2 regions of the Streptomyces sp. NPDC055966 genome follow, and region 1 is predicted to be linked to the other one. Evidence: riboswitches for the same ligand, from Rfam matches in the RefSeq annotation. Region 1 holds a riboswitch; the other holds the start of a gene.
The links. Region 1 has a riboswitch for S-adenosylmethionine ahead of ACFC8N_RS31155 (putative leader peptide). Riboswitches for the same ligand answer to the same signal wherever they lie in the genome.
Positions count from the first base shown of each region.

Region 2: another riboswitch for S-adenosylmethionine. It lies ahead of ACFC8N_RS37685 (aminotransferase class V-fold PLP-dependent enzyme); the one in region 1 lies ahead of ACFC8N_RS31155 (putative leader peptide).

Region 1 covers NZ_JBHJYK010000016.1:230,264-237,207, forward strand. The annotation lists gene ACFC8N_RS31135 (dipeptide ABC transporter ATP-binding protein) at 1-1,261, opposite strand, end outside; gene ACFC8N_RS31140 (ABC transporter permease) at 1,258-2,175, opposite strand; gene ACFC8N_RS31145 (ABC transporter permease) at 2,172-3,131, opposite strand; gene ACFC8N_RS31150 (ABC transporter substrate-binding protein) at 3,135-4,754, opposite strand; gene ACFC8N_RS31155 (putative leader peptide) at 4,949-5,065, opposite strand; SAM riboswitch class IV at 5,099-5,212, opposite strand; gene ACFC8N_RS31160 (DUF1684 domain-containing protein) at 5,282-6,106, opposite strand; gene ACFC8N_RS31165 (LLM class F420-dependent oxidoreductase) at 6,192-6,944, opposite strand, start outside.
Region 2 covers NZ_JBHJYK010000023.1:37,867-44,810, reverse strand. The annotation lists gene ACFC8N_RS37710 (NlpC/P60 family protein) at 1-328, opposite strand, end outside; gene ACFC8N_RS37705 (NYN domain-containing protein) at 549-1,892, opposite strand; gene ACFC8N_RS37700 (hypothetical protein) at 1,931-2,170, opposite strand; gene ACFC8N_RS37695 (rhomboid family intramembrane serine protease) at 2,326-3,069, shown strand; gene ACFC8N_RS37690 (Lrp/AsnC ligand binding domain-containing protein) at 3,066-3,347, shown strand; gene ACFC8N_RS37685 (aminotransferase class V-fold PLP-dependent enzyme) at 3,385-4,746, opposite strand; SAM riboswitch class IV at 4,937-5,053, opposite strand; gene trpD (anthranilate phosphoribosyltransferase) at 5,128-6,192, opposite strand; gene ACFC8N_RS37675 (cytochrome bc complex cytochrome b subunit) at 6,319-6,944, opposite strand, start outside.

The sequences.
Region 1 (6,944 bases):
CGCGCAGCGGCTCGGTGATCACCTCGGCGACGGAGAAACGGGGGTCGAGCGAGGCGTACGGATTCTGGTAGACGAGCTGGGCGCGCCGGCGCAGCTGCCTCGCCCGGGCGCCTCGCGCGGTGGTGACGTCGGTACCGTCGAACAGCACCTGTCCGGCGGTCGCCTCGGCCAGCCGGAGCACCAGGCGGGCCGTGGTGGACTTGCCCGAGCCGGACTCGCCGACCAGGGCGAGGGTCCGGCCGCGGTGGAGGGCGAAGCTGACGTCGTCGACCGCGCGCAGGGTCCGGGGCCCGTCCCCGGTGCGGGGCAGCCTGAACTCCTTGACCAGGTTGCGCGCTTCGAGCAGGGGCGCGGTGTCCGCCCGCGGCGCGGGTACGGCCGTACGGGGCCGGGTGGTGGCCATGCTCGGGGCGCCGGCCAGCAGGTGGCGGGTGTACTCGTCCTGCGGGTCGGCGAGGATGTCGTGGGTCGGTCCCGCCTCCACCACCCTGCCCTGCTCCATGACCACCAGGCGCTGGGCCCGGTCGGCGGCGACGGCGAGGTCGTGGGTCACGAGCAGGACCGCGGTGCCCGACTCCTCGGTGAGGTGCTGGAGATGGTCGAGGATGACCCGCTGCACGGTGACGTCGAGGGCGCTGGTCGGCTCGTCGGCGATGATCAGTTCGGGCTCGGCGGCGACGGCGATGGCGATCAGGACGCGTTGCCGCATGCCGCCGGAGAGTTCGTGCGGGTACTGCCGGGCCCGGACGGCCGCATCGGGCAGCCCGGCCCGGTCCAGGACGGCGACCGCCTCGGCGGGGGCCGAGCGGCGGGTCGCCAGACCATGGATACGCAGGACCTCCGCGACCTGTTCGCCGATCCGCTTGACCGGGTTGAGCGAGACCGCCGGGTCCTGGGGGACCAGCCCGATCCGCGCTCCGCGCACCGTACGCAGCTCCGCCTCGGACAGTGCGGCGAGGTCGTGGCGGCCGAAGCGGATCGTACCGGCGGCGATGCTGCCGTTGCCCGGCAGGAGCCGGGTGATGGCGTGGGCGGTCGTGCTCTTGCCGGAGCCGGACTCACCGACCACCGCCGTCACCTGCCCCGGCCGGACGTCGAGGTCCACGCCCCGGACGGCCGCGACCGTGCCGCCCCGGGTGCGGTACGACACGGACAGGCCGCGTATCTCCAGCAGTGGTGCGGTCACGTCGTCACCGTCCACGTCGTTCTCCCGTTCAGCGCGGTTCTCACGGTCACTGCGGTTCTCCCGTTCCTCGGTCATCGCTGCCGGGACCATTCGCCGTCCAGCGCGCGGGCGATGCGGTTGGCGGCCAGCACGGTCGCGGCGATCGCCAGCCCGGGCAGCGCGCTCAACCACCAGGCGTTGGCGAGGTAGTTGCGGCCGTCGGAGATCAACGTCCCCCACTCCGGGGCCGGCGGGGGCGCCCCGTAGCCGAGGAAGCTCAGCGCCGACACGGCCAGGATGGCGGAGCCGAAGTCGAGGGTGGCCAGGACGATCACCGGGCCCGCGGCATTGGGCAGCACATGCCGGCCCAGCACCGAGTACCAGCGGGCCCCGCACGACCGCGACGCCTCGACGAACACCGCCTGACGCACCCGGAGCACCTCCGCGCGAGCCACCCGGGCGAACGCGGCGACACTGGCGATGCCGACCGCGACCGCGACCTTCACCGTCCCGTATCCCAGCGCGGTGACGAGGGCCAGGGACAGGAACAGCGCGGGGATGGACAGGAGCACGTCGACGAAGCGCATGAGCACGTCGTCCACCCAGCGGCCCACGAACCCGGCGACCACGCCGAGCAGACCGCCGACGACGAACGCGACCAGCACCGCGATCAGCGTGGCCTTCAGGGACAGCTGGGCGCCGTGGACCACCCGGGAGAACACATCGCGGCCCAGCTCGTCCGTGCCGAACCAGTGGGCGCCGCTCGGGCCGCGGAAGTTCTGCGACGGCACGCCTCTCAACGGGTCCTGCGAGGTGAACAGGCCCGGCCGGAACGAGGCCAGTACCACCAGCACGAGGACGACCACCGACAGCAGCAGACCCGGGCGGCGCACCACGAAGCGCAGCAGCCGACGCACGTCCACGCGGCGCCCCGGCCGGGGCCCCACCCCGACGCGGCGGGCCGGTCCCGGCGCCGCCTCGACCGCGTCGTCGACAAGGCTCCGGCTCATGCGACACCCGCCCTTCCGCCCGAGGCCACCACGACCCGCGGGTCGAGCAGTGGATAGACCAGGTCGACGACCAGGTTGGTCGTCACGAAGATCAGCGACCCGAACAAGACCACCCCTTGGACCAGCGGAATGTCCTGGGCCGTGACCGCGGCCGCGGTCACCCGGCCGAGGCCGTCGCGGGAGAACACCGTCTCGACGACCACCGAACCGGCGATCAGCTGCCCCACCAGCAGACCGACGACCGTCAGCGCCGGCAGGGACGCGTTGCGCAGCGCGTGCCGCAGATGCACCCGCCACCGGCCGGCGCCCTTGGCCCGCGCGGTCCCCACATACGCCTGATCGAGCGCCGTGAGCAGGCTCTTGGCAAGCACCTGGGCGACCTGCGCGCCGGTCGGGACCGCCAGCGTCAGGGCCGGCAGCACCAGCCCCCTCAGGCCGTCGTTGCCGAACGCCGGGAACCAGCGCAGCCGGAAGGAGAACGCCTCGACGAGCAGCAGCCCCACCCAGAACGTCGGGACGGACACCCCCAGCGGCGGCAGCGACAGCAGGAGCTGCCGCAGCCATCGCCGAGCGGTGTACGTCGCCACCACCGCCAGACCACCGCCGAGGACCACCGCGAGCAGCAGCGCCACGCCGGTCAGCTGGACGGTCTGCGGCAGCGCGTCGGCAAGCACCCGGGTGACCGGCCGGCCGGTCGCGACCGAGTCGCCGAAGTCCCCGCGCACCGCCCGGCCGAGGTACTCGGCGTACTGGACCGGTACCGGCTTGTCGAAGCCGTACTCGTGCCGCAGGGCGGCTGTCTGCCGGGGGTCGACCTGTCCCGAGTCCATTCCGGCACTGGCCATCGCCGTGACCGGGTCACCCGGCAGGTAGTCCAGCACCAGGAACGAGACCGTGTAGGCCGCCCAGAGCACCCCGACCGCCTGGGCGAGCCGTTTGATCACATAGCGGCGCACGGGCTAGCCGATCCAGGTGTCGTGCAGCTGGATCCGGCTGGAGGCGTCGAAGTCCAGGTCGTGCACCCTCTTCGAGACCCCCAGCTGGGTCTGCAGCTCCACCACCGGCGCGTAGTAGGCGTTCCGCACGATCAACTGCTCTGCCCGGGCCACCAGTTGCTCGCGTTCGGCCGGGGCCGTGGTCGTGGCCTGCGCCGACAGCGCCGTGTCCAGATCTCCCGCCGGCACGCGGTAGAAGTTGGCCAGCCCGGTGGAGAAGGAGCTGCGCAGGATGTCCGGGTCGGCACGGGTGCCGTTGCCCCAGGCCGCGTCGTAGTCGCCCGACTGGAGCGTCGGGGCGAACCGGGTGACCTGGAGCTGCTTGAGGGTCACCGCCACGCCGATGGCCTTGAGCTGCTGCTGGACCAGCTCCAGCGCGGGCTGGTTGGTGGCCGCGTTGGGGAACCAGTCGACGGTCAGGCTCAGCCTCCTGCCGTCCTTGGTCCGGATGCCGTCGCCGGCGGACTTCCAGCCGGCCTCGTCCAGCAGGGACTTCGCCTTCGCCGCGTCGAAGGCCAGATCCGGGCCGAGGCCGGTGTAGTCGGGCGTGGTGTGCGCGAGGATGCCGGTGGCCGCCCGGGTGCCGGTGGGGAACACCGTGTCGGCGATCTGCTGCCTGTCGATGCCGAACACGATCGCCCGGCGTACCCGCGCGTCCTTCAGCAGCGGTCGCGCGTTGTTGAACCCGAGGCCGAACACCACACCGGGGTTGGCCCGCCGCTGGAGCGTGACCCGGCCTCCCCCGAGCGCCGCCTCGTCGGCCCTGCCGACGCTGCCGATCGCGTCCACCTGGCCGGACTGCAGACTGCCGGTGCGCACCCCCGCCTCGGGTACGACCTTGAACACCAGCCTGTCCAGGTACGCCTCGCCCTTCTTGCTCCACAGCGAGGAACCCCAGGCGTACCCGCTGCGCCTGGCCAGGGTGATCGACTGGTTCTGCACGTACCGCTGCAGCGTGAAGGGTCCGGAGCCGACCACTCCGGCACTGCACTTCTGCTGCGGTGTCCTGCGCACGCTCGCCGATGACTCGATTCCCAGCGAGTGTGTCGAAGTGGCCTGCAAGAACTGGGCGTTGGGCTTCCTGAAGGCCACCCTGACGGTGAGGGGGTCGACCACCGTGGTGCTCCTGACGCCGCTGAGGTAGCCCTCGGCCAGCGTGCCCAGCGCGCCGAGCTTCGGCACCGCGTCGAAGTTGTCCTTGACCACCTGCGCGGTCAGCCCGGACCCGTCGCTGAAGGTGACGCCCGACCTCAGGTGGAAGGTGAACGTGGTCGCGTCGGAGCTGATGTCCCAGCTCTTCGCCAGCCACGGCACGATCTTGCCGGTCCTGGGGTCCTGGTCCGTCAGGGAGTCCACGATCTGGCGCACCGAGTAGATGGTGTCGTTGCTGGCGACCTGCTGGGGGTCCACGCAGCCGGCGTCCGAACCCACCGCGAAGGTCAGGGTGCCGCCGGACCTCGCCCGGCCGCTGTCCGAGCCGGAGCCGGCGGTGCTCGACCCGCACGCGGTCAGCAGCACACTGGTGGTGAGAAGGGCGGCCAGCGCCGTCCATCGGGAGGATCTGACATCGGGAAGTGCAGTCACGGAGGGGTTTCTCCTACTCGTGTCACCAGGCACGGGGTCCCGTCCGAGGCACGGCCGCGCACAGGCGTGCGGCCCCGGCCGACAGGCGGAAACGGGGATCAGACGGAAACGGGGATCAGGCGCTGAGGGGGATCAGACGGAGACGGGAGCGGCGACGGCCGCTCCCGGCCGTCTACCGGCGGCGGGAAGGCCCGTCAGTCCTGACAGAAGCAGCTGGTCGAGCGCTTCAGGTCGATGTGACGGCGGCGCGCAAGCCGGGAGAACACCATCGCGACGGCGAAGGAGGCACGGGGGTCGTCGCTGCGCCGCATGGCCCTCCTCCGTGTCTCCGGCCCGGTCAAGGGGCCACGCGCTTGCGGGGATCGTCGGTGATTCCGCCGGGCTTTCACCTGGAGCACCCCGCCGCTTGGGAGGGTTGCCGGTCAGCGAGCCAGGGCTTCACGCTGACACTCGATGCCGATCGCGATGCTACGGAGCGGTCTCGGCGTACGTCAATGCCGTCACCGGACGCCCTACGGCCGCCCGGCTCAGGATCCGCCGCGTTCGCGGGGAATCTTCTGACCTGCCTCGATCGCCACCGGCAGTCGGTTCTCGGCCGGTGGCAGCGGGCAGGTGGCCAGGTCCGTGTAGGCGCACGGCAGGTTCGCGGCGCGGTTGAAGTCCAGGACGACCGTGCCGTCGGCGGCGGGCGGCTCGACGGTCAGCACCCGGTTGGCGGCGTAGGTGGTGACCCCGGAGGTCGCGTCGGTGAACAGCACCATCAACCGGCCGGCACCCTGTCCGGGGAACGCGGTGAGGGACAGCTGACGCCCGTCCAGCTCGAACTCGACCCTGCCCGGAGCGTCGTACACGTGCTCAAGGCCCTCGACCGCGGCGCCCACGGTGGTCGGCCGCGGCTCGTCGAAGGGGACGTACCGGCCTGTCACCGCCCAGCGCGGGTCGGGGGAGTAGGCGGGCGTTCCGGTGAAGGCGGTGCGCAGCGGCGCGTCCGGGTGCCGTGGGCGCACGATGTCGCTGCCGCCGCGCTTGGCGACCTCGATGACGGCGTCTCCCCAGACCGCGTCGACGCCGCCGCGCTCGGGAAGCACACCGAAGCGGTGTTCGCCCCGCACCGGCGCTCCGTCGACGACCAGTTCCTCGCCGTCGTCGAGGGTGACGACGACCCCGTCGGCGCCGGTGTGCCACGCCCCGGGCGCGTCGGGGAAGCGCCGCGGCCGGTCGTCGAGCCAGTGCAGGCCGGTGACCGCCAGGAACCCGTGCGGCGCGGCGAGCCGGGCCTCCTGGGCGCGGTACCAGTCCAGCCAGTTCTCGGTGAAGGCCTGGGGGTCTGCTGTGGTCGGTTCGGTGGTCATGGGTTCCCTGTCTCTTCTCGGTCGCGCGAGGCTCGTCCTCGCACAGGAGGGGACGGCTGCCGGGCCGACGGCCCGACGGGCCTGCTCAGCCGGCCAGTTCGCCGAGGAGCGCCCAGGTGCGCCGGCGGTCGGCTTCTCCCGCGATCTCGGTGCCGGAGAAGACGACCTCGGTGGCCCCGGCGTCGCGGTAACGCCGTACCTCGGCTGCGACCGTCTTCTCGTCGCCGATCACCGCCAGGTCGCCGGCCCGTTGGCCGCCGGAGAGTTCGACGACCCGTGCGTAGGACGGGATCTGTTCGTAGAACGCGAGGCTCTCGACGGCCTTCGCCCGCACCGCGTCCACGTCGTCCGTGACGACGCCGGGCACCAGGGCCACGACCCGGGGCGCGGGACGGCCGGCGGCCTCGGCCGCGGCGGTCAGGGCGGGAACGATGTGGTCCGCCAGGGCGCGCGGTCCCACCAGATACGGCAGGATCCCGTCCGCCAGCTCACCGCTGACCCGCAGCGCCTGCGGCCCCATCGCGGCGACCAGCACGGGGACGCCGCCCTCCGCACCCGGCACGCGCGCCGGTACCGGAGTGGTGGCGGTGAGCAGCTCACCGTGGAAGTCGGCCGTACCGGTCCGGGTCAACTGCCGCAGTGCCGTGAGGAATTCACGCAACCGCGCGATGGGGCGTTCGAAGGGCAGGCCGAAGCCGGTCTCCGTCAGCAGTTTGGTGCCGAGGGCGAGACCGAGGTGGTAGCGGCCGTGGGTCGCGGCCTGGGCGGTCTGGGCCTGGCTGGAGACGAGCAGCGGGTGCCGGCCGAAGACGGGGATCGCGGAGGTGCCCACCTGCAG
Region 2 (6,944 bases), on a different contig from region 1:
CGGAGCGGTACTGCGAGGTGGCCAGCGAACCCAGGCTGTCGCGCAGCTTGTTGAGGTCCTGCTGACCCCGCGCGACATTGTCCTGGATGGTGGATATTTCCTTCTGCAGCTTCTGCTGCTTCTCCTTCGCCCCGTCGAACTTCTCGGAGGCCTGCTCGGCCTTCGAGTAGAGGTCGTCGACCTTGGCCTTGACCTGGTCCTTGCTGAGCTTCTGGCTCGGCGCGGCGTTGGCGGCGTTCGCGCTCAGCACGACGGCCGCGGCGGCTGCGGTGGTCAGCACGGTCACGCGGGCGCGACTCTGCTGCTTGGGTCGACGGTGGGACGCCACGAGGGACGAACTCCTTCGTGTGAGTGAGTGAGTGATCACCCGTTCGGAGGTTCGAGCCCTGACCCTAGTGACCCGCTCGTGATCAGTTCAAATCCCAACGGCAAAAAATCCCGTCACTCTATGCATTCTTTGCACACAATTCACGGGGCGTGAGACGGGGTTGACACTAGGTTGCGCAGAGATCATGCCAATTCGGGCATTGGGCATACCCGTTGAACCTTCAGGACAGTCGCTTCAGAAGCACCGCAGAAGCGACCGGTCGGGCACCCGCCTTGGCGACGCCGTCCGCCACCTCGCGGTCCGTGGAGGCGACGATGACCGGACGGCCCGGCGGTTCCGCGCGCACGAGCTGCCGGATCAGCTCGTCGGCCGTCACGCCCGGCTTCGAGAACAGCACCCGCACACCGCGCGGCGGTGCGAGCAGCACGGGCGCGGCCAGTTCGGCGCCGTCGAAGACACAGGTCACCTCGGCGCCGGTCTGCGCGGCGAGCGCCGAGAGCTGGCCGAGGAGCCGCAGCCGCTGCTTCTCCAGCGGCATCTGCGGATAGCCGGTCTTGGTGACGTTGTAGCCGTCGACCACCAGATGCGCCTGCGGCAGCGCGAGCAGCTGGTCGAGGATGGCCGGATCATGCTCGGACAGGGCCCGTGCCGCGATGTCCTTCGGGGTCATCCGGCCCGGCTCGACGGCGTCCACGGTCTCGGCCGGCCGTACGGACACCGGCGGCAGGGCGAGCTCGCGCCGCAGGCCCTGGGCGGCGTCCAGCAGGGTGTCCAGCAGCAGCCGCACCCGCATGTCCTCCACGCTGCGGCCCTCGCGGGCGGCACGCCGGGTGGCCTCCAGGGCCGTCTCCGCCTCGCCGAGCCGGGCCTTGAGCCGCCGCGACTCGCTCTCGGCGGCCGACACCTGCGTCTGCGCCTCGGCCCGTACGGCGTCCATCTCGGTCTGCGCCTTGCGCAGAGCGGCCTCGCCGCGCTTGACGTCGCTGTGGGCGGCCCGGAGCTTGCGGTGCAGCGACTCCGCCTCCTTCTTCGCCGAATCCAGCTCCGCGCGCAGCCGTTCGGCCTCGGCGCGGGTGTGCTCGCGGGCCTGCGCCAGCTCGGCGCGCAGCCGCTCCAGCTCGACCCGGCTCTCCTCGTCCGCCCGCTCGGCGTCCGCACGCTGGGCCTCCTCGCCGGCCGCGGCGACCAGCTTCACCCAGCCCGCGGGGCGCAGTACGTAGGCCGCGGCCGCCACGTCGAGCGGGTCCGCGGCCGGGGGCGGGGAGCCGGAGTCGAGGGCGCCGGTGAGCTCCGGCTGCGCCTCTCTGAGCTTCTCCCCGATCCGCTGCCGGAACAGCGGATCGGTCTCCAGCGCCGCCGCCATCGCGTTTCCGGCGAACTTGGCCCGGCGACTGGGGGTGAACCGGGCGTACTGCCGCAATTGGGCGGGCAGTTCGGACATGGTCAGGCCGCCGAAGCCGTCCGAGACGATCTGCACGACCCGTCGGCGCACGCCGTCGGGCAGCGGACGGTCAAGCACCTCGGCGGTGCCGTCGCCCGGCCCCCCGCCTGCGGTCTCCACCATCCGTCACACCCCAATGCCTCTACGGGGCCGTCTCCCTCTCAGGAGTCGGCGCCCGGCCTGTCCACGAGCTCCACCTGGTCCACCGCGTTGCACCAGCGGCAGCGCACCGATTCGATGGTCTCACTGACCACCTCGCGCTCCTCCACCGTCGGGTCGCCGGCCAGATCGAGATGGACGTACTCGACGACCTTCGACGAACGGGTCACGTCGAACCGGGTCAGGTTGCCGCACAGGGTGCAGCGCCACCGGGTGGTCGCGGTCGGCAGGGGAACCGTCATCGTGGCAGTCCGCTTCCTTACTCGTGCTCTTTTCCGCGCCGTCGGCCGACGCGTGTGGCCGTAACCCTACGGCCTGGCAGGGACTCGCCGCCCGCCCGTCCACGACGGCGAGGCGGTCTGTCGGCATGCATCCCGTTACGTCATGCTCTGTGTTCATGATCAGCGAGTGGAGCGCGACGGCCGGCCGGACTCTCAGAGCGGTGCGGAGCACCTCGGCACCCATCACCTACGGGCTCATCGCGCTGTGCAGCCTGATCTTCGTGCTGGGCCCGGCCTCCGGGTTCACCCCCGGCTACGGCTCCGGGGAGGCCCTCGCGGCCGCCCAGCAGGCCTACTTCCGGCACTGGGGCGTGGTGCCGGCCGAGTTGTTCGGCGGGCCGGCCCGCGAGATCCTCACGCCCGCCACGGCCCTGTTCGTCCACGGCAACTGGGTGCACCTGCTCGGCAACATGCTGTTCCTCTTCGTCTTCGGGGCGATGACGGAGGAGCGGATGGGCCGGATCGAGTTCACCCTGTTCTACGCCGGATGCGGCTACCTGGCCCTGCTCGGGTACGCGGTCGCCAACGCCGACTCCGCACAGTCGCTGGTGGGCGCCTCGGGTGCCATCTCGGCGGTCCTCGGCGCGTTCCTGTATCTCTTCCCCCGGGCCCGGGTGACCAGTCTGCTGCCGTTCCTCCTCTTCGTGCCGCTGCGGTTCCCCGCCTGGGTCGTGCTGCCGTTCTGGGTGGCGGTGCAGTGGGCGGCGGCGAGCCAGGCCTCCGCGGGGCCCGGGGTGGCGTATCTGGCGCACCTGGTGGGGTTCGGGCTGGGCTTCCTCTACGCGTGGGTGCGCTACGGGCGTGGGACTAGAGTGAAGTGCACCCCAGCTCCGGCCCCCGAGGGAGAGAACCAGCCGTGATCACCGCGATCGTCCTCATCAAGACCAGCGTGGACCGGATCCCCGAGATCGCGGAGCAGATCGCCTCGCTGGACTCGGTCAGCGAGGTCTTCTCCGTCACGGGCACGTACGACCTGATCGCGATGGTCCGGGTGGGCCGGCACGAGGACCTGGCCGACGTCATCCCCGGCCGGATCAGCAAGATCCCCGGCGTGGAGGCCACCGACACCCACGTGGCGTTCCGCACCTACTCCCAGCACGACCTGGAGGCGGCCTTCGCGATCGGACTGGACTCCTGACCGGCTGAAAGCCGCCTCGGAACGGGCGTACGAACCCTCACACCGCCGGCACGCAGCGGCCGTCCTGCGTGCGGTACGTCCACCGGGCGCCCTGTGTCACCAGTTCCCGCACGGCGGTCACGAAGCGCTCGACGTGCTCGTCGGGGGTGCCCGCGCCGAAGCTCACGCGGATGGCGTTGAGGGACTTCTCGCCGGGGGCCGCCTCGGGGGCGCCGCACTCGCCCTGGGTCTGGGGGTCGCTGCCGAGCAGGGTGCGGACCAGCGGGTGGGCGCAGAAGAGGCCGTCACGGACGCCGATGCCGTACTCGGCGGAGAGCGCGGCGGCGAAGTGGGAGCTGTTCCAGCCCTCCACCACGAAGGAGATCACGCCGACGCGCGGGGCGTCGTCGCCGAACAGGGACAGCACCTTCACCTGCGGCACCGCGGCCAGGCCCGCGCGGACCTTCGCGATCAGGTGCTCCTCGCGGGCCACCAGGTTCTCCCAGCCGGCCTCGGTGAGCGCCTTGCAGGCCGACGCGACGGCGTAGGCACCGATGACGTTCGGGGAGCCCGCCTCGTGCCGGGCGGCGCTCTCGTGCCACTCCACGGCCACTCCCCCGTCCGGACGCCGGGTGACCGTGCGGCTCGCGCCGCCGCCCGCGAGGTACGGCTCGGCCGCGCGCAGCCAGTCCGCGCGGCCCGCGAGGACGCCGGAGCCGAAGGGCGCGTACAGCTTGTGCCCGGAGAAGGCGACCCAGTCGACGTCCAGGTCGCGCACGTCCACCGGGTGGTGCGGGGCCAGCTGGGCGGCGTCCAGGACGATCCGGGCGCCGTGGGCGTGCGCGGCGGCGGCCAGCTCGCGCACCGGCCACAGCTCGCCGGTGACGTTGGAGGCGCCGGTGACGCAGACCAGGGCCGGGCCGTACGGGTCGCGGTCGGCGAGGGCCCGCTCCAGGGTCTCGACCGCCTGGCGCGGGGTGCGCGGGGCGTTGAGGTAGGTGACCCGCGCGTCCTGCCAGGGCAGCAGGGAGGCGTGGTGCTCGGTCTCGAAGACGAAGACCTGGCAGCCGGCGGGCAGGGCACGGGCGAGCAGGTTGAGCGAGTCGGTGGTCGAGCGGGTGAAGACCACCTGGTCGTCGGCGCGGCAGCCGAGGAACTCGGCGACCGTCCTGCGGGCGTTCTCGAACAGGTCGGTCGAGAGCTGCGAGAGGTAGCCGGCGCCGCGGTGGACGCTGCCGTAGTACGGCGCGTAGGCGGCGACGTCGTCCCAGACGCGCTGGAGCGCGGGGGCGCTGGCCGCGTAGTCGAGCGCCGCGTAGGTGACCTCGCCACCGGTCACGAGCGGGACGGTGACATCCCGGCCCAGAACGGGCAGCGGGGCGCAGACGGACTGGTCGGCGGCAGCGGTGAAGACAGACATGGGTGGACTCCCGTGAGGACGTACGCCGAAGGAGCCGAAGAGGCCGAAGAAGCCACGGAACGGCGTACGGAAAGATGAGAAAAGGGGATGCGGAGGCGGGGCTCTGCGGCCCTATCGCATTCGCTTGCTCACGGAAGGCTCCCTCGAACGACCAGGACCCCTGGCCCCACACTCTCAGAAGTGTGCGAGGGGTCCGCGCTTGCCGTAGACCTCGCTGCCTACGACCTGGTCTTCACCCGGGGCACCCCGCCACGGACGGAGGGTTGCCGGACAGTCGGCCGGGGCCTCATGACTGTCACTCATGACCTGGTTCAGGAACCTACGTCAACTGATCGTCGTCCCGCAACCCTGGTCCGGATCGCGGGACGCCCGTCGCGACCGCTATGCGTTGGTCGCCGCCACCCAGCGCTCCAGCGCCCGCTTCGCCGCGCCCGAGTCGATCGACTCGACGGCCCGGGCCATGCCGGCGGCGAGCTGCTCGGCGAGCGGGGTGTCCGTCGGGTTCAGGGCGACGAGGGCCGCCGCCGAGTTCAGTACGACGGCGTCCCGGACCGGGCCCCGCTCGCCGTCCAGCAGCCGGCGGGCCACCTCCGCGTTGTGGGCCGGGTCGCCGCCGCGCAGGGCCTCCACGGGGACGAGGTCGATGCCGACCTCGCGGGGGTCGAAGACCTCCTCGGTGACCTTGCCGTCCCGCACGACCCAGACATGGGACGTGGCCGTCGTCGTCAGCTCGTCCAGGCCGTCGTCGCCGCGGAAGACCAGCGCGGAGTTGCCGCGCTCCGCGAGCACGCCCGCGACGATCGGCGCCTCCCGCGCGACGGCCACGCCGACCGCCTGGGACCGCACCTTCGCCGGGTTGGTGAGGGGACCGAGCAGGTTGAACACCGTCCGGATGCCCAACTGGCCGCGGGCGGCGCCGACATGACGCAGCGCCGGATGGAACTTGACCGCGAAGCAGAAGGTGATGCCGGCCTCCTCGGCGACCTCGGCCACCCGCCGGGGCGTGAGGTCGAGGTTGACGCCCAGCTTCTCCAGGACGTCGGAGGCACCGGAGGCGGAGGAGGCGGCGCGGTTGCCGTGCTTCACCACCTTGGCGCCCGTACCGGCGACGACCAGCGAGGACATCGTGGAGATGTTCACCGTCCGCGCCCCGTCGCCGCCGGTGCCGACGATGTCGACGGTGCGGCCCGGCACCTCGATCACGTTCGCGTGCTCGTACATCGTGCGGACCAGGCCGGTGATCTCCTCGACCGTCTGTCCCTTGGCCCGCAGGGCCACCGCGAACCCGGCGATCTGGGCGTCGGTCGCCTCGCCGCGCATGATCCGGTCCATCGCCCAGGCGGTGTCGTCGGCGGACAGGTTCTCGCCGTTCAGCAGGCCGTTCAGCAGGGCGGGCCAGGAGCGGCCCGCCGCGGTGTCGCCTCCAGCGGGGGTCACAGCGCTCATGGTCGCTCCTGAGTGTCGTACCTGCGAAATCGTCGTCCGATCCCACCCTATCGGCCCCGGGACAGGGCGAAGGGCCCCGTCCGGCTTGCGGACGGGGCCCTTCGGCGTGGCGTGGCGACGCGGGGATCAGTGGTGGCCGTGGCCGCTCGTGATCTCCTTGTACTCGTCGACGGTCGGCTTCGGGATCTGGTTGTCCTCGCCGTAGTAGGCGTCGGACAGCTTGGCCCGCAGCTTCTCCGAGGTTCCGACCTTGCGCTGGACCCCGTTCTCGTCGACCACCGGACCGATGGCGGCCGGCTCGTACTGGTGGTGCGCGGTGAGCGTGTGCAGCTGCTCCTGGCTGAGCGGCTCGTGCACCTCGATGAACTCACCGTGCGGCAGCCGCTTGATGATGCCGGTCTCGCGACCGTGCAGCACCTTCTCGCGGTCGCGGCGCTGGAGGCCCAGGCAGATCCGCTTGGTGACGAGGAACGCCAGGACCGGTCCGACGAAGAAGAAGATCCGGACGAAGTAGGTGACGGCGTTGATCGACACGTGGAAGTGCGTGGCCCACAGGTCGTTGCCGCCGCCGACCAGCAGCGTCAGGTACAGCGTCATCCAGGCGACACCGAGACCCGTACGGGTCGGGGCGTTGCGCGGGCGGTCCAGGATGTGGTGCTCGCTCTTGTCGCCGGTGACCCAGGACTCGATGAACGGGTAGACCGCGATCGCCACGAGGACCAGCGGGAAGATCACCAGCGGGATGAACACAC